One region of the Photobacterium piscicola genome, then DNA from elsewhere that is predicted to be linked to it. Evidence: riboswitches for the same ligand, from Rfam matches in the RefSeq annotation. Region 1 holds a riboswitch; each other region holds the start of a gene.
What was found. Region 1 has a riboswitch for thiamine pyrophosphate ahead of thiC (phosphomethylpyrimidine synthase ThiC). Riboswitches for the same ligand answer to the same signal wherever they lie in the genome.
Positions count from the first base shown of each region.

Region 2: it holds a riboswitch for thiamine pyrophosphate, as region 1 does, so the genes downstream of both, thiD (bifunctional hydroxymethylpyrimidine kinase/phosphomethylpyrimidine kinase) here and thiC (phosphomethylpyrimidine synthase ThiC) in region 1, are expected to answer to the same signal.
Region 3: it holds a riboswitch for thiamine pyrophosphate, as region 1 does, so the genes downstream of both, thiB (thiamine ABC transporter substrate binding subunit) here and thiC (phosphomethylpyrimidine synthase ThiC) in region 1, are expected to answer to the same signal.

Region 1 covers NZ_CP175534.1:269,135-277,024, reverse strand. Annotated here, with positions in the region: rRNA gene ACJZU6_RS01350 (23S ribosomal RNA) at 1-1,667, shown strand, start outside; rRNA gene rrf (5S ribosomal RNA) at 1,806-1,921, shown strand; gene ACJZU6_RS01340 (hypothetical protein) at 1,982-2,176, shown strand; gene crcB (fluoride efflux transporter CrcB) at 2,220-2,603, opposite strand; gene ACJZU6_RS01330 (universal stress protein) at 2,808-3,230, shown strand; TPP riboswitch at 3,357-3,454, shown strand; gene thiC (phosphomethylpyrimidine synthase ThiC) at 3,572-5,482, shown strand; gene thiE (thiamine phosphate synthase) at 5,486-6,784, shown strand; gene ACJZU6_RS01315 (HesA/MoeB/ThiF family protein) at 6,762-7,556, shown strand; gene thiS (sulfur carrier protein ThiS) at 7,556-7,765, shown strand; gene ACJZU6_RS01305 (thiazole synthase) at 7,767-7,890, shown strand, end outside.
Region 2 covers NZ_CP175535.1:832,817-840,706, forward strand. Annotated here, with positions in the region: gene ACJZU6_RS18325 (ABC transporter substrate-binding protein) at 1-820, opposite strand, end outside; partial or broken gene ACJZU6_RS18330 (ABC transporter permease) at 885-1,610, opposite strand; gene ACJZU6_RS18335 (ABC transporter ATP-binding protein) at 1,681-2,448, opposite strand; gene thiD (bifunctional hydroxymethylpyrimidine kinase/phosphomethylpyrimidine kinase) at 2,438-3,280, opposite strand; TPP riboswitch at 3,388-3,488, opposite strand; gene ACJZU6_RS18345 (DUF4365 domain-containing protein) at 3,928-4,428, shown strand; gene ACJZU6_RS18350 (hypothetical protein) at 4,943-5,488, shown strand; gene ACJZU6_RS18355 (hypothetical protein) at 6,019-6,555, shown strand; gene ACJZU6_RS18360 (oxidoreductase) at 6,815-7,858, opposite strand.
Region 3 covers NZ_CP175534.1:3,077,768-3,085,657, forward strand. Annotated here, with positions in the region: gene leuC (3-isopropylmalate dehydratase large subunit) at 1-71, shown strand, start outside; gene leuD (3-isopropylmalate dehydratase small subunit) at 85-687, shown strand; gene ACJZU6_RS14390 (DUF547 domain-containing protein) at 809-1,591, shown strand; TPP riboswitch at 1,620-1,736, shown strand; gene thiB (thiamine ABC transporter substrate binding subunit) at 1,845-2,843, shown strand; gene thiP (thiamine/thiamine pyrophosphate ABC transporter permease ThiP) at 2,856-4,463, shown strand; gene thiQ (thiamine ABC transporter ATP-binding protein) at 4,456-5,178, shown strand; gene ACJZU6_RS14410 (PhoH family protein) at 5,257-6,633, opposite strand; gene rapA (RNA polymerase-associated protein RapA) at 6,976-7,890, shown strand, end outside.

The sequences.
Region 1 (7,890 bases):
TATCAGAAGTGCGAATGCTGACATGAGTAACGATAAAGGGAGTGAAAAACTCCCTCGCCGGAAGATCAAGGGTTCCTGTCCAACGTTAATCGGGGCAGGGTAAGTCGACCCCTAAGGCGAGGCCGAAAGGCGTAGTCGATGGGAAACGGGTTAATATTCCCGTACTTCTTATAATTGCGATGGAGGGACGGAGAAGGCTAGGTGAGCCTGGCGACGGTTGTCCAGGTCCAAGTATGTAGGCTGATGAATTAGGCAAATCCGGTTCATCTTAAGGCTGAGATACGATGTCGAGCTACTACGGTAGTGAAGTCATTGATGCCATGCTTCCGGGAAAAGCTTCTAAGCTTCAGATTATAAGAAATCGTACCCCAAACCGACACAGGTGATCAGGTAGAGAATACCAAGGCGCTTGAGAGAACTCGGGTGAAGGAACTAGGCAAAATGGTACCGTAACTTCGGGAGAAGGTACGCTCCTAGCGGTGATGAGACTTGCTCTCTAAGCTGCCGGGAGTCGCAGATACCAGGTGGCTGCAACTGTTTATTAAAAACACAGCACTGTGCAAAATCGAAAGATGACGTATACGGTGTGACGCCTGCCCGGTGCCGGAAGGTTAATTGATGGGGTTAGACTTCGGTCGAAGCTCTTGATCGAAGCCCCGGTAAACGGCGGCCGTAACTATAACGGTCCTAAGGTAGCGAAATTCCTTGTCGGGTAAGTTCCGACCTGCACGAATGGCGTAATGATGGCCACGCTGTCTCCACCCGAGACTCAGTGAAATTGAAATCGCAGTGAAGATGCTGTGTACCCGCGGCTAGACGGAAAGACCCCGTGAACCTTTACTATAGCTTGGCACTGAACATTGACCCTACATGTGTAGGATAGGTGGGAGACGTTGAAGCAACCGCGCCAGTGGTTGTGGAGTCAATCTTGAAATACCACCCTTGTATGCTTGATGTTCTAACGTCGACCCCTTATCGGGGTTACGGACAGTGCCTGGTGGGTAGTTTGACTGGGGCGGTCTCCTCCCAAAGAGTAACGGAGGAGCACGAAGGTGGGCTAATCACGGTCGGACATCGTGAGGTTAGTGCAATGGCATAAGCCCGCTTGACTGCGAGAATGACAATTCGAGCAGGTGCGAAAGCAGGTCATAGTGATCCGGTGGTTCTGAATGGAAGGGCCATCGCTCAACGGATAAAAGGTACTCCGGGGATAACAGGCTGATACCGCCCAAGAGTTCATATCGACGGCGGTGTTTGGCACCTCGATGTCGGCTCATCACATCCTGGGGCTGAAGTCGGTCCCAAGGGTATGGCTGTTCGCCATTTAAAGTGGTACGCGAGCTGGGTTTAGAACGTCGTGAGACAGTTCGGTCCCTATCTGCCGTGGGCGTTGGATGATTGAGAGGGGCTGCTCCTAGTACGAGAGGACCGGAGTGGACGAACCGCTGGTGTTCGGGTTGTATCGCCAGATGCATTGCCCGGTAGCTAAGTTCGGAATCGATAACCGCTGAAAGCATCTAAGCGGGAAGCGAGCCTCAAGATGAGTCATCCCTAGACCTTTAAGGTCTCTAAAGGGTTGTTGAAGACTACAACGTTGATAGGTCAGGTGTGTAAGTGCTGCGAGGCATTGAGCTAACTGATACTAATTGCCCGTGAGGCTTAACCATACAACACCCAAGGGGTTTTTCTTCTCTAAAGAGAAGAGACGGACTCTACAAACGCTTGAATGCGTGTTGAGAACAACTAGTCAGATTTTTCCCAGATTGCTATTTATTGCCATAAGGCGATAAATAAAACAGAATTTGCTTGGCGACCATAGCGTTATGGACCCACCTGATCCCATGCCGAACTCAGTAGTGAAACGTAATAGCGCCGATGGTAGTGTGGGGTCTCCCCATGTGAGAGTAGGACATCGCCAGGCTTCAAATTTTAAAAGGCCATCCGTAAGGATGGCCTTTTTTCGTTTATAACGAAAAAAGTAATGACAGATATTCAGTTTGATATATCGTTTCCTGCGTTTCCTGCGTTTCCTGCGTTTCCTGCGTTTCCTGCGTTTCCTGCGTTTCCTGCGTTTCCTGCGTTTCCTGCGTTTCCTGCGTTTCCTGCGTTTCCTGCGTTTCCTGCGTTTCCTGCGTTTCCTGCGTTTCCTGCGTTTCCACTATTCTCTTTATCTTGACGAAAAAAAACCGCCTTGCGGCGGTTATATGTTTGAATGATTATTAGCTTTTCATCATTAGTTGATAGCCAATATAACAAGCAAACAAACTGACGGTTACGTTAAGTACGATGTTTAAGCCAGCCTTAATAAACTCACCTTGCTGCATCATTACAATGTTATCCATTGAAAAGGTTGAGAAGGTAGTTAATGCTCCAAGAAAGCCTAAGCCAATCATTGGGCGCCATGGTGCTGCCTCAATCATTCCTTGATTTAATCCCGACATTAATAGCCCCATAATTAGCGAACCAATAATATTGACGGTTAATGTTCCGTATGGGAAGCCACGGCCAAATAAAATAACGCAAAGCTCCGAAATTAAGTATCGTGAGCAGGCGCCGAATGCACCACCAATTGCGATGAATCCTAGTAATATATATTGGCTCATTGGTATCTCGTTTCAGTTAAAAGTGATAATTAAAAACCGTCATAATAATCGCTTGTTGAGTTGGTTAATACTCTCGATAACTGCAATCATTGATTTAAGCGTAAATTAAAATGTCGGCACATAGTTGGTTGTATAGCTACATTTATAGCATCATAATCACAACTAAGAAATTAACTACTGGGCGTTGGCTCATGGAGATAGGCTATGTCGCTATATCAAACAATATTACTTGCTGTTAATCCTGAAGATAAATTTGCGCATAAATTAATGGTAAAAGCTGGAATCATTGCGGACCAAAATAATGCTGAACTGCATGTTGCTTATGTTGAGCCTGGTGTTGGTAATGTGAGTTTTATTGATGTTGAGATTGAACTGCAAGAAGAGCACGATGCAATTGCTAAACAGCGGATGTCACAATTATCAGAGTTAGCGGCAGCTTCATCTTACCCTGTTTCGGGATTACATATTGCTAATGGTGATATTACTAAGCATATCGAAGAATTAGCTGAAAAAGTTGAAGCTAAGTTGGTTATTACGGGTTATCACAAATCTACTATTCATCTTTTTGGTGATGTAAGTGAAACATTAGCTCAGCACCTTAAGTGTGATGTACTTATCTCACAATAAACATTGTAGTGATTACCATGAAATTAAAAGCCGTGGAAAATTGCACGGCTTTTTGCTATCTGTCACTGTGTGTTGTTCATTGTTAATAAACTGTTGCGATTACAACCAAAGTACTTATACTAATTCACTTACTTGTCGGAGTGCCATATGGCTGAGACCGCATTGCGGGATCCGTTGAACCTGATCAGGCTAATACCTGCGAAGGGAACAAGAGGTTATCTTTACTGCATATCCTTATTGAGGATCACTGTATGTATTTGATGATGCATAACTGTATGCATTGCTCTTGTTTACGCCCATCTGATAAGCATTTTTCCCTATAACATTGAAAGGAAATTGCTGTGTCGAATCGCAAGCAAGCGAGATTGGAAGCGAAACAATTTATCGAGTCATTAACGGCTCAACCCTATCCTAATTCACGAAAAGTCTATATTACTGGTAGTCGTGCTGATATTTCAGTACCGATGAGAGAGATCGCTTTAGCTGATAGCCTTATTAGTGGTCCTAAACAAAGCCCTATTTTTGAACCGAACCAACCGATTCATGTTTATGATACTTCTGGATTTTATACCGATCCCGACCACTCTATAGATATTTATCGTGGTTTGCCCCCTGTGCGCGAAGGGTGGATCATTGAGCGTAATGATACTGAATTATTATCTGAATTAAGTTCTGACTACGCCAATGAACGCTTACATAATCAGAGTTTGGATTCATTGCGTTTTAATCAGCGCGCTCCAACGCGACGTGCTAATAACGGTAAGTGTGTTACTCAACTGCATTACGCCCGCCAAGGTATTGTTACGCCTGAAATGGAATATATTGCGATTCGCGAAAATATGGGGCGAGTGCCCTCTAATGATGAAACGCTAAATCAACAACATCCTGGCGTTAATTTTGGTGCTAATCTTCCTTTACAAATCACGCCTGAATTTGTGCGCCAAGAGGTTGCGGCTGGGCGCGCGATTATTCCTGCAAATATCAATCACCCAGAAGTCGAACCAATGATTATTGGGCGAAATTTTTTAGTAAAGGTTAATGCTAACATTGGTAATTCCGCCGTCAGTTCATCCATTGAAGAAGAAGTTGAGAAATTAGTATGGTCGACCCGCTGGGGAGGAGATACGGTGATGGATCTCTCGACGGGACGTAATATTCATGAAACACGAGAATGGATCATTCGTAATAGTCCGGTACCAATTGGAACCGTACCGATGTATCAAGCATTAGAAAAAGTAAAGGGCGTTGCGGAAAATCTAAATTGGGATGTTTTTCGAGATACGTTATTAGAGCAAGCTGAGCAAGGTGTCGATTACTTCACTATTCATGCTGGTGTTTTATTACGGTATGTACCTATGACGGCTAAACGGGTGACAGGGATTGTTTCTCGTGGCGGCTCAATTATGGCTAAGTGGTGTTTGGCGCATCATCAAGAAAGTTTTTTGTATGAAAATTTCCGCAGTATTTGTGAGATTTGTGCTCAGTATGATATCTCGCTCTCATTGGGGGACGGTTTGCGTCCTGGTTCTATTGCTGATGCCAACGATGAAGCGCAGTTTAGTGAATTACGCACGCTAGGAGAGTTAACCAAAATTGCATGGGAATATGATGTTCAGGTGATGATTGAAGGTCCAGGTCATGTGCCGATGCATATGATTAAAGCTAATATGGATGAGCAACTTAAACATTGTCATGAAGCGCCATTTTATACACTTGGACCTCTGACAACAGATATTGCGCCGGGTTATGATCATATTACTTCTGGTATTGGAGCGGCCATGATTGGTTGGTATGGCTGTGCAATGCTGTGTTACGTGACACCAAAAGAGCATTTAGGATTACCCAATAAAGATGATGTAAAAGTCGGTTTGATCACGTACAAGCTGTGTGCGCATGCGGCAGACTTAGCCAAAGGCCACCCTGGAGCACAAGTTCGTGATAATGCATTATCAAAAGCACGGTTTGAGTTTCGTTGGGAAGATCAATTTAATCTAGGCCTTGACCCACAAACTGCTCGAGATTATCACGATCAAACCTTACCGCAAGAATCTGGCAAAGTGGCTCACTTTTGTTCAATGTGTGGCCCTAAATTTTGTTCAATGAAAATCTCTCAAGAAGTTCGAGATTACGCGAAAACGCTATCACCAATAGATATTACGTTGAGTAATAACCCTCGTGTAGGTATGGAACAAAAAGCGGCGGAATTTCGAGCTCGTGGCAGTGAGTTGTATCACCCTGCTAAAGAGGATTAATCAATGAACACGTTATCGCTTCCCCCTCATCTAATGCCATTATTAATGCACATCGAACCACTGTTAGTACCTGCTGAGTTATACCAACTAGGCGATACAGTGACAGTAACGGTGCATAGCAACGAACCATTAATTGATATCAAAACTATGACTAAGGCATGCTCATTAGCGTTTAATTTTGTTGCTGCAGATGAAGATTGTGCCCCTCCAACGTATCAAATTTGGGATCAGTGGTTCGCCCCTTTTACTGAATTAGCTCAGTTGCAACAAAAAGTCGCTGCAGATCCTAGCTTAGTGGTCTGTGGATTTCCCGTGAATGATGGTTGTGTGGATATTTGGCATCATCAAGGGCAGGCTCGAGCAGTGTATTGTCGTCATAGTGGTGCCAGTGAGGCACAACGGGCAATGTTATTGGTGGCACTTGCGCTTGATTATCCATTGGAAGATGCAGTGGTATTGGCACGTGCTTATGCGCGGAGTTATCACGAACACAGTTATCAAGATCATAATTATCGTACACAAGGTGAGCTTGTTTGGCCGACAGATGCCAAAGTATTTCCTCGTGCTTTAACGATAAATCATCCTCAAATAAAACAACTTGGATGGTTAATTGATGGTCAAGAGGTAGCTCCATTTGCGGCTTTAGGGGCGAGTAAGCTTGGATTATATCCTGTGCTAGAGAGCGCTGATTGGGTTGAGCGGGTATTACAGCTCGGTGTTAAAACTACCCAATTACGGATCAAAAACTCCCAAGTATCCGATCTGGAACACCAAATCCAACAAGCCATTGTTGCTGGTGAGTTAGCTCAAGCTCAGGTGTTCATTAATGATTATTGGCTGCTGGCAATTAAGCATCATGCTTATGGTGTTCATCTTGGTCAGGAGGATCTTGATAGCGCTGATTTAGTTGCGATTCAACAAGCGGGATTACGGCTTGGCATTTCTACCCATGGTTATTATGAAATCTTACGTGCGCTTGAATATCAGCCCAGTTATATCGCTTTAGGCCATATTTTTGTGACATCAACTAAAAATATGCCGTCATTACCTCAAGGCGTGAGCCGATTAGCACTTTATCAAAAATTGATTGGTGATCGAGTACCAATAGTGGCAATTGGTGGCATTACCATTGAGCGTGCAGCAAAAGTGTGGCGCACTGGGGTTTCTGGCGTGGCTGTTGTGAGTGCGATTACTCAAGCTGCCGATCCTGCACTTATGATCACTGAATTGCACAAGATATTGGTGCCTAACGCTGAAGATGTGGCTGCAGGAGGGCGGAATGATAAACACTGCGCTCTCTGACACTGAATTTATGCGTTATAGCCGCCAGTTGATGGTGGCTGATATTGCCGAATCAGGACAGCAACAACTGAAAAATACTCAGGTGTTAATTGTTGGCGGTGGTGGTTTAGGTTCTGCTGTTGGGCTTTATTTGGCGGCGGCTGGCGTGGGTACGATTGTCATTGCTGATGATGACGTAGTTGAAGTGTCGAATTTACAGCGCCAAGTTTTGTATCGTGAAGCAGATGTTGGGTGTAATAAAGCGCAGGCTGCGTGTGCTCAAATGCGGGCGTTAAATCCACTTAATCGTTACCGCGCGGTCACAACGAGATTAGCTGGTTTGCAGTTAGCGTTGGAAGTTGATCAAGCTGATATTGTGGTTGATTGCAGTGATAATTTTTCGACCCGCTATGCGATTAATGATGTCTGTTTTACAGCGAGAAAGCGCTTAGTTTCAGGGGCTGCGATAGGCTGGCAAGGACAGTTAATGACGTTTGACTTTAGAACTGGGATTGGACCTTGTTATCAATGTTTATTGCCTCAAGCTGTACCAAATACGGACAAAGTGCGTAATTGTCGTAGTGGTGGCATTGTGGGGCCTGTAGTAGGAATTATTGGCACCATGCAGGCGCTTGCAGTCATAAAAGCGATTGTTGAGACGAATATGGTTGATGTAAATCACCTTTCTCAATTTGATGGTTCACAAGGGCAGTGGCGTCAATTTGGAATCAATATTGATCAACAGTGTCCCGTCTGTGGTGATCACCACCTTGTTAATGGAGGTACAGTGTAATGACAATGATAACCGTCTGGTTAAATAATCAAGCTGTGGAGTGTCATTCACAACAATGTCTAACCGAGTTAGTTGAGCAATTAACCCTGCCAACGGTGGGCGCTGCAATTGCGATAAATCAAGCCATTGTTACGCGTAGTGAATGGTCAACAACAGTGTTGAACCATAACGATCAGATCACGCTCTTTCAAGTTATAGCAGGAGGCTAACATGCTCACTATTGCCGATAAAATATTTGATTCGCGGTTGTTTACTGGAACTGGAAAATATTCTCATTGTGATGTAATGACCGCATCGTTATTAGCCTCGGAGTCTCAATTGGTTACCATGGCTC
Region 2 (7,890 bases), on a different replicon from region 1:
CATTATGGTTAAGCTTGTTATCTAACGTATCGGGGGCGTATTGAATAAACTGTTTCCATGCTGCATCTGGGTGATTGATGATATAGGTGGTTGCTTGTGCGATAGCAGTATTAAAAGCGGTGATCGCTTGGCGGTTATAATGTTTGCTGTTGGCAACAAAGATCAATTCATCATAACTAGGAATACCGTTCTCTTCAGGGAAAAAGGACGTAGTCGGGTAGCCTTCTAGTGCTAGTTGATTGGTTTCAAAGTTACGTAATCCGCCCCAAATAGCATCAACTTTCCCTGATGCTAATGAAGATGATAGCGCCCAGCCGACATTAACGATATTGACATCGCTTAGTTTCACTCCGTGATCAGCCAGCATGGTGCCAATAGTTGCATCTTCATTACCTGCGACTGAAATACCAATGGTTTTACCTTTCAGCTGTGATAAATCAGTAATGCCACTTTTCTTTAGTACCATTAATGTATTAAGCGGTGTCGCAATCAGAGTGGCGGTTTTAATTAAAGGTAAACCAGCAGCGACATCAATCGTTAAATTGGGTTGATAAGAAACGGCAAGATCGATTTTATTGGCGGCGACTAATTTCGGTGGTAATGATGGATCGGCAGGTTGCTGAATATCAACCTCGATTCCATGCTGTTTAAAATACCCGCGTTCTTGAGCAATAATAATCGGACCATGATTTGGGTTAACAAACCAATCAAGCATTAGGCTTACTTTGGTGAGCTTTTGGGAAGCGGTTGCAGCTTCTGCACTCACCGATAGGCCAAACAGCAATAACATTGTTGAAGTAATTAACAAAATACGTTTCACAATAGATCCTTTAAATATTAAGTATTAAATGAGTACTGGTTACATTTTTCTATTTAAGCGGGGTTTACGGTTGCCACGGGATCAGGCGCTTTAATAATCTGTCCGTGATGAAATACAGCGATATTGATAACAGCGATAAAATAAATAGCGCTGCGAACATTTCATCAATCATCATTCGTGCATTGGCTTGGAGCATTAAATAGCCTAAGCCTTCGCTCGCGCCCACCCATTCGCCAGCGACTGCGCCAATCGGGGCAATCACCACCGCAACTCGAATGCCAGAAGCAAGGGCAGGTAAAGCAGCAGGAAAGCGAATATATTTAAGCTGTTGCCATTTAGTCGCGCCCATGGTGGCGGATAATTCAAGGTAACCGGTGGGGGTATTGCGTAAGCCGTCATAACAGCATGTGGTGACAGGGAAAAAGATAATTAACGCTGCCATTACTACTTTAGAACCAATGCCATAGCCTAACCACAGCATTAATACCGGAGCGATAGCAAACACAGGGATGGCTTGACTGGCAATCAGTAATGGTAATAACCATCGTTTAACGGGCTTAAACAGCAGCATTTGTAAGGCAAAAAATAGCCCTAATGATAAACCGAGTATCAGCCCTAGAATGATCTCTTGGCTGGTCACCCATGTATTGCTTAACAGAACGTCATAGCGGGAGACTAACCGCTGCGCTACAGCCAATGGCGGCGGTAAAATAAAGCTCGGTAAGTGAAACACCATTACGGTGAGTTGCCATAATCCAAGTAGCACGCTAATACTGATCAGTAATCGTATCGGTGTTGCAAGTTCACGCTGTGGGTGCCGTTGTTGATACGGCGATTTGGTAGCGATTAAACGGGTAATATCAGTCATGATCGTGTGCCAATATGTCAAAAATACGTTGCTGGTGGCTGGCTGATTCAGCATCAAAGCGCCGTGGTGGTAATGATGTGGGTAACGATAGCGCAGTCGCAAAAGCGGGCTCGCCTTGCAAAATATACAGCTGATCACTTAATCGAATTGCTTCTTGAGGATCATGAGTTATCAGCACCACGGTTTTGTGCTTGAGTAATTTCACAAACAGATCTTGGAGGCGATAACGGGTGACTGCATCGAGTGCTGAAAACGGCTCATCCATCAATACAATCGGTTGGTCTTGTAACAGTGTTCTCGCAAGGGCGACTCGCTGGCGCATACCACCCGATAATTGTTGTGGTAGTAGTTGATGTTTATCTGCTAAACCAACGTGTTCTAATAATGTCATTGCCCGTTGTTTTAAATTGGGTATTGAATCGTGATGACCGAACTTACTGCTAATACAAACATTGTCTAATACCGTTAACCAAGGCAATAACAGATCTTGTTGCGCCATATAAGCGACTCGTCCTGTTAAAGGCTGATTGTCTGAAATCGTCAGTTGACCTTGCCATTGAGTACTTTCGTTGAGTAATCCGGCTAAAAACTTGATTAGGGTGCTTTTACCACAGCCACTTTTTCCCACCAGACAAGTCCATTTATTGGCGGCAATAGTTAGATTAAGATTTTCAATTACCGCGTTATTTTGCTGGTCATTTTTCGTTGAGTGATAGCGTAAACTGCCATTAGTAATGGTGATTTCCAGATCAACGGACATGATGATGACCTGCAAAAAAGTGATTCACAGGGCCGTGACCATGACCGATATTGAGTTCATCGGCAGCGGTTATGGCGGCAGTAATGTAGCGTTTAGCCAAGGTAGTTGCCGTTGTAAGATCATTGTCTTGAGCTAAATAAGATGCGATAGCCGCAGATAGGGTACAACCCGTGCCGTGAGTGTTGTTGGTGTTAATACGAGAGGTAGTGAGCTCAATAACGTCAGTGGCGAGAATGAGTAAATCAGTGCTATCACTACTTTGTTCTAAATGCCCCCCTTTGAGTAACACTGCATGAGGATTAATCTCCCGTAACGCACTGATCATCGCTTGCATATCAGCCAGTGATTGTGGAATGTCTAAACCTGTTAATGCAGCAGCTTCTGGTAGGTTAGGGGTAATAATATCAGCCAGTGGCAGTAATTCTGTTTTGAGGGTAGTAATGGCATGTTGTTGTAATAATACATCACCGCTTGTGGCAACCATCACTGGATCAATGACTAAAAATGGTGGTTGGTAATGACGAATTTTAGCCGCAACCAGCTGAATAATATCACTGTCGGCGAGCATGCCAATTTTGACGGCTTGAATATTTAAATCGCTGAATACGGCGTCCAGCTGTTGCTCAACCATATCAAGAGGAATGGCTAGTATGCCGCTAACGCCTTGCGTATTTTGAGCGGTAATCGCCGTAATAACCGAGCAAGCATAACTACCTGTTGCTGAAATGGCTTTAATATCAGCTTGAATACCCGCGCCGCCGCCACTGTCTGATCCTGCAATCGTCAATACAATAGGGGTAGTTGTGTGATGCGATGATGGGGTGTGTGACATACTTCATTCCTTACGCGCTAGCATCAGGAACAAGTTATCAAGCAGGAAGTGTAAACTGCGCTATGAGAGTGTGCAGTTGACTTAGCTTGCATCTATTAACGTTGATAATCCGTTGATAGTTAGTTCCCTCCGCCAGTGTTAACTGGTTCAGGTTCAACGGGTCCCACCATTACAGTGATCTCAGCTTAACGCCCCCCGACTAATGGCAATTATCCTAATTCAGAATAATTTAATTGTCACTCTATTTTATTAAGAAATAACACGTTACGAATACTACGCGAGATTGTTAACACATAACATATTAATTTGGTGAATATTTAATCGTTGTGATGGAGTGTGGTTTTTTATGTATCAACGATCGTCATTTTTTCAAATGGGGCACGACTGTTTTAATGCCCATGAGGGCGATAGGGAATCTACTAACCGTGCGTTTAATTTTTAAAGTATAGATATGGTTGCCCTATGTTCTAGATAGTAAGTGCCCGATTTTGTGATTACTATCGGGATTAACAACTAAAAATGTATCTGATTTATAATGATTTTTATATTATTGCGAGATAAATACGGGCGCATGTTCAAAGAACAAATTCGGGCAAGTTGTTAATATAATAAGTTGTTAGGCGAAATTATAAGTTAAGAGGAATTGAATGAAATTACCACAAAGGCCAGAATCTCATTGTCTTGAAAGAGATTCAAATATGTATTTTCAACAATGTTTACCTAGGGGGTGGGAAACTACTGAACCTGAGTCTGATTATGGCATTGATTTAATAGTAAGCATCTACGATGAGGGTTTTGCTTCGGGACGAGAAATTTTAGTTCAACTGAAAGCGTCTGGAACTTCTACTAAAAACGCAGATGAAACCTGTGAAAAAGTACGCTTAAATTTGTCTACATATAATTTGCTAATAAATAAATTGCAAGTTGTAATGATCGTCAAATATATCGCAGATGAGAACTGTGCTTATTGGCAGTTACTTAGTCAAGTTGATGAACCTAATCAAGAAAATGAGACAATGACAGTTCATATCCCTCGGACTAATAAGTTATCTGAAATAAATTGGCCGCATATTCGTAGTTATATTGAATATATTCAACAAAAGAAGCTTGGAACTCGTGAAAAAATAACTTTGGCAGATTTCGTCTAACACATAAGGATATGTGTCGTGCAGCCGACACCTATCCGAAGTGTTGGATAAGCCCGATCGGCTTTATAAGTAAATGTTGTGAATATTATGAAGGGTGGTGCTGAAAAGAAGTCGAGCGTTATCCTTGGCGTTAACCAATCAATTTAATTCATTGATTTATAATTAGATCCTCTTTAATTATTATGCGTTAATACCATTATCCTTATTATTTTACGTTTTTATCTGGATCGAAAAATCCCCGCCAATTGCATGGCATGCTGACAGCATGGACAACGAAAGACAGGACAGCCATAAATATAAACATATGGCTGTCCTATGTTCTCTGATGTTCTGCTGACGACTATTAGTCGAAACCCCGAAACTAGATGGCAAGTACCCGATTTTGTGATTACTATCGGGATTGATAACTAAAAATGTAACTGATTTATAATGATTCTTATATTATTACAAGATAAATACGGGCGCGTGTTCAAAGAACAAATTTGGGCAAGTTGTTAGCAAATTTGAGGTAATTATGGTGTTAGCGGATAAGTTTTTTAGTTATTGGTGTGATGTTGTTGAAGAGCGAAACGATGACATAGAAAGAGCGTGGTGTGACAATAAAGCTTATTCGCACTTGATAATTCACTCTCAAAATTCAATTGTTAAAGGGGTCGCAGAGAAACTTGGCCTTAATTGTTATAATGGTGATTACTACTACATAGATTCAGTGTTCTATGACAATGATGATTATATAAAGGATTTTCCAGAACAGTGCTTTCTAACGGGTATTCGAATTGCTTTTGAACATGAAAATAGCTTCAAAAGTGGTCTGTTTCAGGAAGTCGCTCATCTTCTTTTGATCAACTGTGATCTAAAGGTGGTGGTTTCATATCCGCCTGATGAGCTTTCTGAAGCTCAAGAGCTTGATTATTTGCATGGTATTATCAGTGCTAGCAAAGTAGCAGAAGAAATATCCAATAATAAAAGCTTTCTGTTCATCATGGGGCATGCGGTTCCCTATAAGTGGGTTGCATGGCAATATAATAAATCTGGGTGGATCAAAATTTCTAACAAATAACAATATGTGTCGCGCAGCCGACACCTATTCGAAGTGTTGGACAAGCCCAAGCGGCCTTATATAAGCAAATATTGCGAATATCACGAAGGGTGATGCTGAAAAGAAGTCGAGCGTTATCCTTGCGTCAACCAATCAAAGAAAAAATATAGGACACCCATAATTTTCGTAATCCATTTTGATCAATTCTGACGGTACTCTATAAACGAAAAACAGGACAGCCATAAAAGTGTTAATGGTTCAACGACCATCATTTTTTCAAATCGAACATAGATGGGACTCGACTGTTTTAATGCCCGCGAGGGCGATAGGGAATCTACTAACCGCGCGTTGAGTTTTTAAAATAAAGATATGGCTGTCCTATGTTCTCTGACGACTACTAGTAGAAAGCCCGGAAACTAGATGGCAAGTATCCGATTTTGTGATTACTATCGGGATTAATAACTAAAAATGTACCTGATTTATAATGATTTTTATATTATTACGAGATAAATACGGGCGGAAGTTGTTATGTTACTCAAGTGGAAAGGTAAATGATCGAGTATTTAAAGTTAGTTGTTGACCTTGTGGGACATTTGGCTTGGCCAATAGTCGTCGCAGGAGCATTGTTGTACTTCAAAAAAGATGTTGCCAAGCTATTACAACGAGTAAAAAAAGCAAAGTATGGCGATATAGAAATTGATCTGGTTGAAGCTATCGATGAAGTCAAAGGTGATGCAATAGAATTAGGAATCACAATTGCTTATCCTAGCTCGTCTTTTAGTGCTAGTGATTTAGAATTAATGCAGACAGCACCAGAATGGGCATTTTTACAATCTTGGCAAAATATCGAGAATATCCTTGTAACTAAGGGATCTGACGGTAAGCGTCAGCCAATTACCAAGATAGTTCGGCAATTGCAAAGTTTAGAGAAGATTGATAGTGGTTTAGCCGATCTAATTCTAAAAATGTATCGTTTGAGAAATGAAATTGTGCATGTGAGTGGAATTGATCTTACTAAGGCTGAAGCAATGGAATGGTTAGGTGTATCGAAGAGTATTTCAGATCGCTTAATCCAAAAATTGGCATAAAAATCAGACCATAACATAACAGATAAGGATATGTGTCGCGCAGCCGACACCTATCCGAAGTGTTGGACAAGCCCGAGCGGCTTTATATAAGTAAATATTGGGAATGTCATGAAAGGTGATACTGAAAAGAAGTCGAGCGTTATCCTTGGTGTGAACCAATCAATTTAAAAGAAATATAGGACACCCATAAAAGTATGTAAACATATGGCTGTCCTGTCTTTGGCTTGATAGAGAAAATGGCGGTCTTAATTAACCACTATCACCATTTATCAATAGTAAGCGTCTTACCTTGGCGGCTACTTTCCATTGCGAGTGCGATCAGCTTGATATTCCATAACGCGTCTGTTGCGGTTACGGGTGGCGCTGTATTGGTGTTAATCGCTAATGCAAGTTCTTGAAAGTATTGTTGATAGCAACCAGACTCAGTTGTAATGGTTTCGACGCTATCTGCATTATAGAAACGACCATATTGCTCAGGTGTTTCGTCTGCCCATTGTGGTTTGTTAGCCAAAACGCCTGCAATTAAACACGCTTCTTGTGGATCTAAGCCGTACTTTTCATAGCTTCCTTGCGTGCCTTTCACCGTAAAACGTTTGTTTGGACCAGCACTGAATAAATCACCATGCAAGGTCGCTAAATGATTAGGGTAGTGCAGAACAATATTGAAGTAATCGACATTTGTTGAACCTTCGCGCATGATTTCGCATTGTGCGGTAATCGCATCAGGAACACCAAATAATACCAGCGCTTGATCGATAAGGTGCGAGCCTAAATCAAACAAAAGCCCACCACCATTGGTGGCTTGTTCACGCCAACGTTGACGAACTTCTGGTCGAAAACGGTCGAAATGAGATTCAAAATGCTTTAACTCACCACAACGTTTTTCTTCAATCATCTTTTTAATTGTTAAGAAGTCACCATCCCAACGGCGATTGTGATACACGCTCAAGATTCGGTCTTTCTCTGCGGCAAGGGCAATTAATGCTTCACCATCGGCAATGTTGGTTACAAATGGTTTTTCTATGATGACGTGCTTACCGTTTTCAAGTGCTTGTTTAGCGAGCTCAAAGTGGACGTCGTTAGGGGCTGTGATAATGACAAGTTCAGCATCAGAGTGGTTCAATAAATCTTGCGCAGATTCATAGTGCTGCACATTGGACCAATCACGATTGACTGCTTCACGATTACGGGTGCTTACCGCTGTAAATTCGAATTCTGGCAAGGTGTTAATAAAGGGAATATGAAACGTTTTTGCTGAAAAGCCGTAGCCAATAATAGCGGTTTTGATGGAAGAAAAGGTCATAATAGTCACGCTCAGTTGTTGGATAAAAGCTG
Region 3 (7,890 bases), 330 kb from region 1:
CCATGGCGGCGGCGGCGGCATGTGCAGGACACTTTGTCGATATTCGTCAACTTGAACCACTATCGGCATAATAAGGACATAACTATGACAGGCTTTACTCAACATACAGGGTTAGTGGTACCGTTAAATACCGCCAATATTGATACCGATGCCATTATTCCAAAACAGTTTCTTCAAAAAGTAACCCGTACTGGATTTGGACAACATTTATTTCATGATTGGCGTTTTTTAGACGATGGCGGTCAACAACCTAATCCCGATTTTATAATGAATGCCCCTCGTTACCAAGGTGCAACCATTTTACTGGCTCGCGAAAACTTTGGCTGTGGATCATCGCGTGAACATGCACCATGGGCGTTAGCCGATTACGGCATTAAAGTAATGATCGCCCCTAGTTTTGCTGATATTTTTTATGGCAATTCAATCAATAACCAAATGATCCCTGTTCGTCTTACAACGCCACAGATTGATGCGTTATTTGATTATGTAGCAACCACTGAAGGGGCAAAAATCACCGTAGATCTAGCGGCTATGACAGTAACAGCGAACGGTAACCAATATTCATTTGAAATTGACGAATTTCGACGTCACTGTCTATTAAACGGATTAGATAACATAGGCTTAACCCTGCAATACCAAGCGAAAATTGCTGAATATGAAGCTAATATTCCTACTTATCTCGCTTAAATTAACTAATCTTAATACTAATGCCTGTTAATCTCAGGCATTAGTATCGCCCTACTCGGCTGTAATAAATCAGATATCATTACGGTCTTCTGTTGATATCTCTTTTTATAACAGGTTCAATATGCGTATTGTGTTTAGCTTATTGTTGATTTTCGCTTCTTGGTCTCTATGTGCCGCCCCGAAAGCGGATCTATTACCTTATTGGCAAGATCAGGTGGCCAGCAATCAACGCGATATCAATCATCACCCATGGCAACAATTATTAACTAAATACTTAGTTGTTAGCCCACAACAAACACTGTTTCGTTACAGCGCAGTGACTCCCGCCGATAAACAGCAATTACAGAATTATATTAATCAGTTAGCTAAACTTGATCCACGCCAATATAATCGTAATGTTCAGTTTGCTTATTGGGTGAATCTTTATAATGCGCTGACAGTACAATTGATCATTGATAATTACCCAATCACATCAATTACTAAACTCGGTGGTTTTTTCAGTTTTGGACCTTGGGATCAACCTATCGTCACCATCACAAATAAAACCTTAAGTTTAAATGACATTGAACATCGTATATTACGTCCGATTTGGCGCGATCCTCGCATTCATTATGCGGTTAATTGTGCCAGCTTAGGTTGTCCTGACTTACTGCCTCAAGTATTTGATAGTCATCACCTTGATCGACAACTCAACAATGCTGCCAGCCGTTTTATTAATAGTAATAAAGGGGTACGTACCAACTTAAAACAAACAACTTTATCGTCAATTTATGATTGGTATAGCGTTGATTTTGGTAATCGACAGGCCTTATTGCAGCATATAAACCATTATCGAGTGCATAAAAAAATCAATGGCGATAACATTAAATTTGATTACAACTGGCAGTTAAATCAGAAGCTATAACTTAGTACAAGTTACAGGTACAATGCTCGTGTTCTCATTGGGGAGCCATTAGGCTGAGATTGTTGTTATTATCTTGATTGATATAGCAGAACCCATTGAACCTGAACCAGGTAATGCTGGCGTAGGAATTGAGAAACGCATGGGTATTTTACCCCTGTCTAGCTGCTATTACAGCATGCTGCTACTACCTCTCAAGCCTGTGCCGCTCTCTCTTTTTATTTTGTTCGCAGGATGCTGACATCAGGAGCGCATAGTGAAAATCAGTTACACACTTTTACCGCTAATATCGATAGCGTTACTCTCAAATAACGTCTTGGCGGCCGATAATACCCTTAATGTTTATACCTACAGCTCGTTTTCATCCGAGTGGGGGCCTGGACCTATTATCAAAAAAGCCTTTGAAGCCCAATGCGATGGTTGCAAAGTTAACTTTGTCTCTTTAGAAGATGGCGTATCAATTCTTAATCGAGTTCGTTTAGAAGGCAGCCGTAGCCAAGCGGATATTCTATTGGGGCTTGATAACAACCTGATGACTGAAGCTAAACAAACGGGACTACTGGCAAAACAACATGTTGATCTAAGTAAATTAACCTTACCTAAAGGTTGGCATGACGATACCTTTATTCCTTTTGATTATGGCTATTTTGCGTTTGTTTATGACAGCACCAAATTACCCCATCCACCCACCAGTTTAAAAGCGCTGGTTAACGATCAAAACATCAGTGTCATCTACCAAGATCCGCGCACCTCAACCCCAGGTCAAGGGCTGATGTTATGGATAAAATCAGTGTACGGCGATAAAGCGACTGCCGCATGGCAACAACTTGCTAAACACACAGTAACGGTAACAAAAGGCTGGTCAGAAGCTTACAGCATGTTCCTTGATGGTGAAGCTGATATGGTATTGTCTTACACCACCTCACCGGCTTATCACATTATGGAAGAGCATAAAAATCAGTATAAAGCGGCCAACTTTAAAGAAGGTCATTACATGCAGGTTGAAGTTGCCGCCAAAATGAAAAATAGCCCACATCCTAAACTAGCAGATCAATTTATGCAGTTCATTGTCAGTGATGGGTTTCAATCTCAAATTGCGACCCACAACTGGATGTATCCTGTTACTAAACAACCACTGCCCGCCGCATTTAATCAATTAAGCGTGCCAGATAAAGCATTAGAATTTAGTGCTGATGAAGTGGCTCACAAGCGTAAAGAATGGATTCGAGAATGGCAGCAAGCGCTGACCCAATAATGGCATACCGTTGTGAATAAACGTGTAACTCAACTTCTGCCCGGACTATTAAGTGTCGGGCTTATTTTATTACTGGTGATCGCCGCGATCACCAGCCTTATACTTCATGCTGGGCAATGGCAACTGAGTAGCTTATGGCATGATCCTTATCTACGTCATGTGACGCGATTTAGTTTTTACCAAGCCTTGCTGTCTACTTTACTCAGTATTGTGCCTGCAATTGCGATTGCTTACGCACTATCACGACGCAATTTTATAGGTAAACAACTGTTATTACGTTTGTTTGCGATGACGCTAGTGATGCCTGTATTAGTGGCGGTGTTTGGCTTATTAGCGATCTACGGCAAAAGCGGTATCATTAGCCATGGGTTAAGCTGGCTCGGATTACCCCGACTAAACATTTATGGTTTAAGTGGCATTTTACTGGCACATGTGTTTCTCAACTTACCATTAGCGGTACGCTTTTTACTCCAAAGTCTAGAATCAATTCCCTATGAACAACATCAATTAGCCGCCCATTTAGATCTTCGTGGCTGGTATAAATTCAAACTTGTCGCTTGGCCTCGGTTACGTCAACAATTGCCCCATGTGGCGGGGCTTATTTTCATGCTGTGTTTTACCAGTTTTGCGGTGATCATGTCACTGGGGGGCGGTCCTAAATCAACCACCATTGAACTGGCAATTTACCAAGCGATTCGCTATGACTTCGATCTTGCTACTGGTGCTATTTTAGCGCTGTGGCAAATGTTACTTTGTGGAGGATTAGTGTTACTTAGCCATCGCTTTGCCAAACCACTAGCAACCTTTAGTGCCTCTGTGGGTAAAAATGTGGTTAATTATCAAGATAATTGGCGTGCAAAATGGTGGGATTGGAGTTGGATCGTGGCTGCAATATTGCTGGTTATCCCACCAATTATTGCAGTTTTTGTTGCTGGATTAAACCGTCAACTGCCGCAGTTATTACAACAACCGGCACTGTGGCATGCAGTCGCTAATTCACTTGAAATTGCGGTCATGGCATGTAGCTTAGCGTTTGTTTTTGGCATGATGATCTTACTCGCGAGTCGACAATTACGCTTAAATAAACAACGTTTGAGTGCCGATAGTATTGAAATGATCGGCACCATTATTTTAGTTACTCCAGGGCTAGTATTAAGTACCGGTATTTTCTTATTACTGCGCCAATATACCGATGCCTATGGCGCTGCTTTTTGGGTTGTAGTGGGGGTTAATGCTTTAATGGCACTGCCTTATGTGATCAAAACCCTTAGCCAACCTATGCTACATATTGCTCAACAATACAATACGTTATGTCATAGTTTAGGCATGCGTGGTTGGTCTCGATTACGACTTGTAGAGTGGCGAGCACTGCGTAAACCGATTGCACAGTCATTGGCTATCAGCTTAGTATTGTCACTGGGTGATCTTGGGGCAATTGCTTTATTTGGTAGCCAAGATTTTCAAACGCTACCACTGTATTTATTCCAATTAATGGGTAGCTATCGCATGGATGGTGCTGCTGTGGCGGCATTATTATTGTTATTACTCAGCTTAGGTTTATTCAGCGCGATTGAATATTGTTTCCAGCCTCGGCGTACCAAAGGCAAACACCATGCTTGATATAAACCAATTATGTTATACCTATCAACCTCAACGCCAACATGAACATCCTATGCAGTTAAGCTTTAACTTTAGCCTTCAACAAGGTGATATTGCGGCGTTAATCGGTCCAAGTGGTGCAGGGAAAAGTACCTTATTGGCGCTTATTGCGGGGTTTTTACAGCCACAACATGGTGATATAACCATCCACCAGCAATCAATTATTACGCTTGATCCTGCTCAACGGCCATTATCAATGCTGTTTCAAGAGCATAATTTATTTCCGCATTTAACGGTCTATGAAAACATTGCTCTTGGCGTTGATCCTCGTCTTAAATTGAGTACCCAGCAACGCCAACAGGTACATGATGCAGCAGAAAAAGTGGGATTAACAGCGTATTTACCCCGCCTACCCGAGCAACTATCTGGCGGACAGCGGCAGCGGGTGGCATTAGCGCGCTGCTTAATTCGACAACGGCCTTTATTATTGCTTGATGAACCGTTTTCGGCACTTGATCCTACGTTGCGTAACGACATGCTACAGCTGGTACAGCAACTGGCTCAGCAGCAAGCCATCACCGTATTAATGATCACTCATAGCCCTGATGATGCTAAAAAAATCGCCAATAAATGCATCTTTATTGATAACGGAGAAGTGAAAGCATTTGGGGAGACTGATGCGCTATTAAACCACCCCCAACAACCAGACTTACGTCATTACTTAGGCTTAGCGTAATAACGGCCATAAACAAAGCCGAGCTCAGTATGTTATCCCTAGAGCTCGGCTTATATTATTAAAACAACAACGATGAACTTAAAGATTTTCTTCCGCAAATTCAGCTAAACGACTTCGCACCACACCATTAATATAAATATTGGCGCTACCCTCAAAATGTTTAAACCGTTCAACAATGTAAGTTAATCCTGATGTTACTGGTGATAGATAATTGGAATCAATTTGCGCCAAGTTACCCGAGCACACCAACTTAGTCCCCTCACCACAACGGGTAATAATGGTTTTTATCTGTGATGCAGTTAAATTTTGACACTCATCAAGCAGCACAAAGGCATTTTGAATTGAACGTCCACGCATAAAGTTAATCGATTTAAATTGAATATTGGCTTTATCAAAAATATATTTCATTGAACCATCAGTGCAGACATCATGCTTATGTAATGCTTCCATGGTGTCGGTAACCGCCGCTAACCACGGCAACATTTTTTCTTCTTCAGTACCGGGTAGAAAACCAATAGATTCAGCAATTTCAGGTGTATTACGCGTAACAATTATCTTGTCATACATGCCTTTTTCTATCACCTGCTCTAACGCTGCTGCCATCGCTAAAATGGTTTTACCACACCCAGCAGGACCAGTTAATATCACTAAATCAATACTGGGATCGAGCATGGCGTCCAATGCCATACCTTGATAAATGTTTTTAGGATGAACCCCCCATGCTTGGCGATGCATTAAGCGCTCATAACTGATGTCTTTAATCGTAACCTCTTCACCATCAATCGCTTTGATTCGCGCGGCAAATTCTTCACTGTCATCCAGTAAATATTGATTCATGTACGGATTATCAAATAACGATCGAGGCAAAATATGTAAGGTTGAACTACCGCGATTTTCAGAATGGCATTCAGCGACATTACTCCAAAAATTACCTTGATAACGGTGAAAACCTTTACTGAGTAAAGCGATATCATCAATCAATTGATCGGAGCGATAATCATCAACATTCAGCACCCCAGCCCCTTTGGCTCGTAAACGCATATTGATATCTTTCGTCACTAAGACTACGCTTCTAGGAGTATGTTTTTGTTGTAGAAAAAGAACACTATTAAGAATACGGTTATCACCTGCTTTATCACTAAAAGCATGCACCGTTTGTTTGACTTCATAATCAGCAAAAATAGCAATAGTGCCGTTATGTGGAATCTGATCATTAAAAGGAATTCCCGCTGAAATTTGCTCAGGGGTCGCATCGTGAAAGATATTTTCTAGTGCGCGAATAGCAACCCGCGCATCACGTGAAACATCACGCTTACTGTCTTTAATACGATCTAATTCTTCCAGGACTGTCATCGGAATCACGACATCGTGTTCCTGGAAAGAAAAGATAGCGAGAGGTTCATGAAGCAGAATATTTGTATCAAGTACAAACAGTTTCCGTTCGGCATTGTCCATAAGCACCTCCTTGGTAGGGCGAACAACAATAAACTTGGCTATCACTCTTTTAGCTTACGTCAAAATTAACGTTTGTGTTAATTACAGCATTTATAACGATTAGCAGGCATAACAATTAAAGCATCTATTGATTAAACTAAAATGACATTAAGACTCACGCTTCTTTTGCACACTTTCACCGTGACCTTAATCACATCATGCAGTAACATAACTCCCCCATTTTTGAGTTATGCGTATGCCATATTATTCATCTATGCATTTAGTTTTATTATAGACGATAAATAGACAACGCGAATTATAATATTTTCCTTTATATCAAATAATTAGAAGGTTTCTAGCACTATGCCATTTGCTTTGGGTCAACGTTGGATCAGTGATACAGAAAGTGATTTAGGTTTGGGAACAGTCGTCGCGATTGAGCCTCGCACTGTTAGCTTGATGTTTCCAGCATCAGATGAAAACCGTTTATACGCTCGACATGATGCACCAGTTACCCGTGTAATGTTTAATGTTGGCGATGTGATTGAAAGCCACGAAGGCTGGTCGCTCAAAGTTGAAGCGATCGAAGAAGATAAAGGAATTATCACTTATATCGGTACCCGTATAGATACCGAAGAAAGCGATGTCGCGTTACGTGAAATATTTTTAAGCCATCAAATTCGTTTTAATAAACCGCAAGATAAATTATTTGCAGGTCAAATTGATCGTATGGATCGATTTGCATTACGTTACCGCGCGCTAAAAAATCAATATGAACAACTAAAAAGCCCATTGCGTGGTTTATGTGGCATGCGTGCAGGTTTGATTCCGCACCAGCTTTATATCGCTCATGAAGTCGGTCGTCGTTATGCACCACGCGTACTTTTAGCCGATGAAGTAGGTTTAGGTAAAACCATTGAAGCGGGCATGATCATTCACCAACAAGTGCTATCTGGCCGTGCTGAACGTATTCTGATTTTGGTACCCGAAACGCTACAGCACCAATGGCTTGTAGAAATGATGCGTCGCTTTAACCTTCATTTTTCTATTTTTGATGAAGAGCGTTGTGTTGAGTCTTTAGCGGATGCGGCTAACCCATTTGATACCGCACAATACGTACTGTGTTCACTTGATTTCCTACGCAAAAGCCGCCGTCGATTTGAACAAGCATTAGATGCCGATTGGGATCTATTAATTGTTGATGAAGCGCATCACCTTGAATGGAGTGAAGAGCGTCCAAGCCGTCAATACCAAGTGGTTGAAGCTATTGCTGAAAAA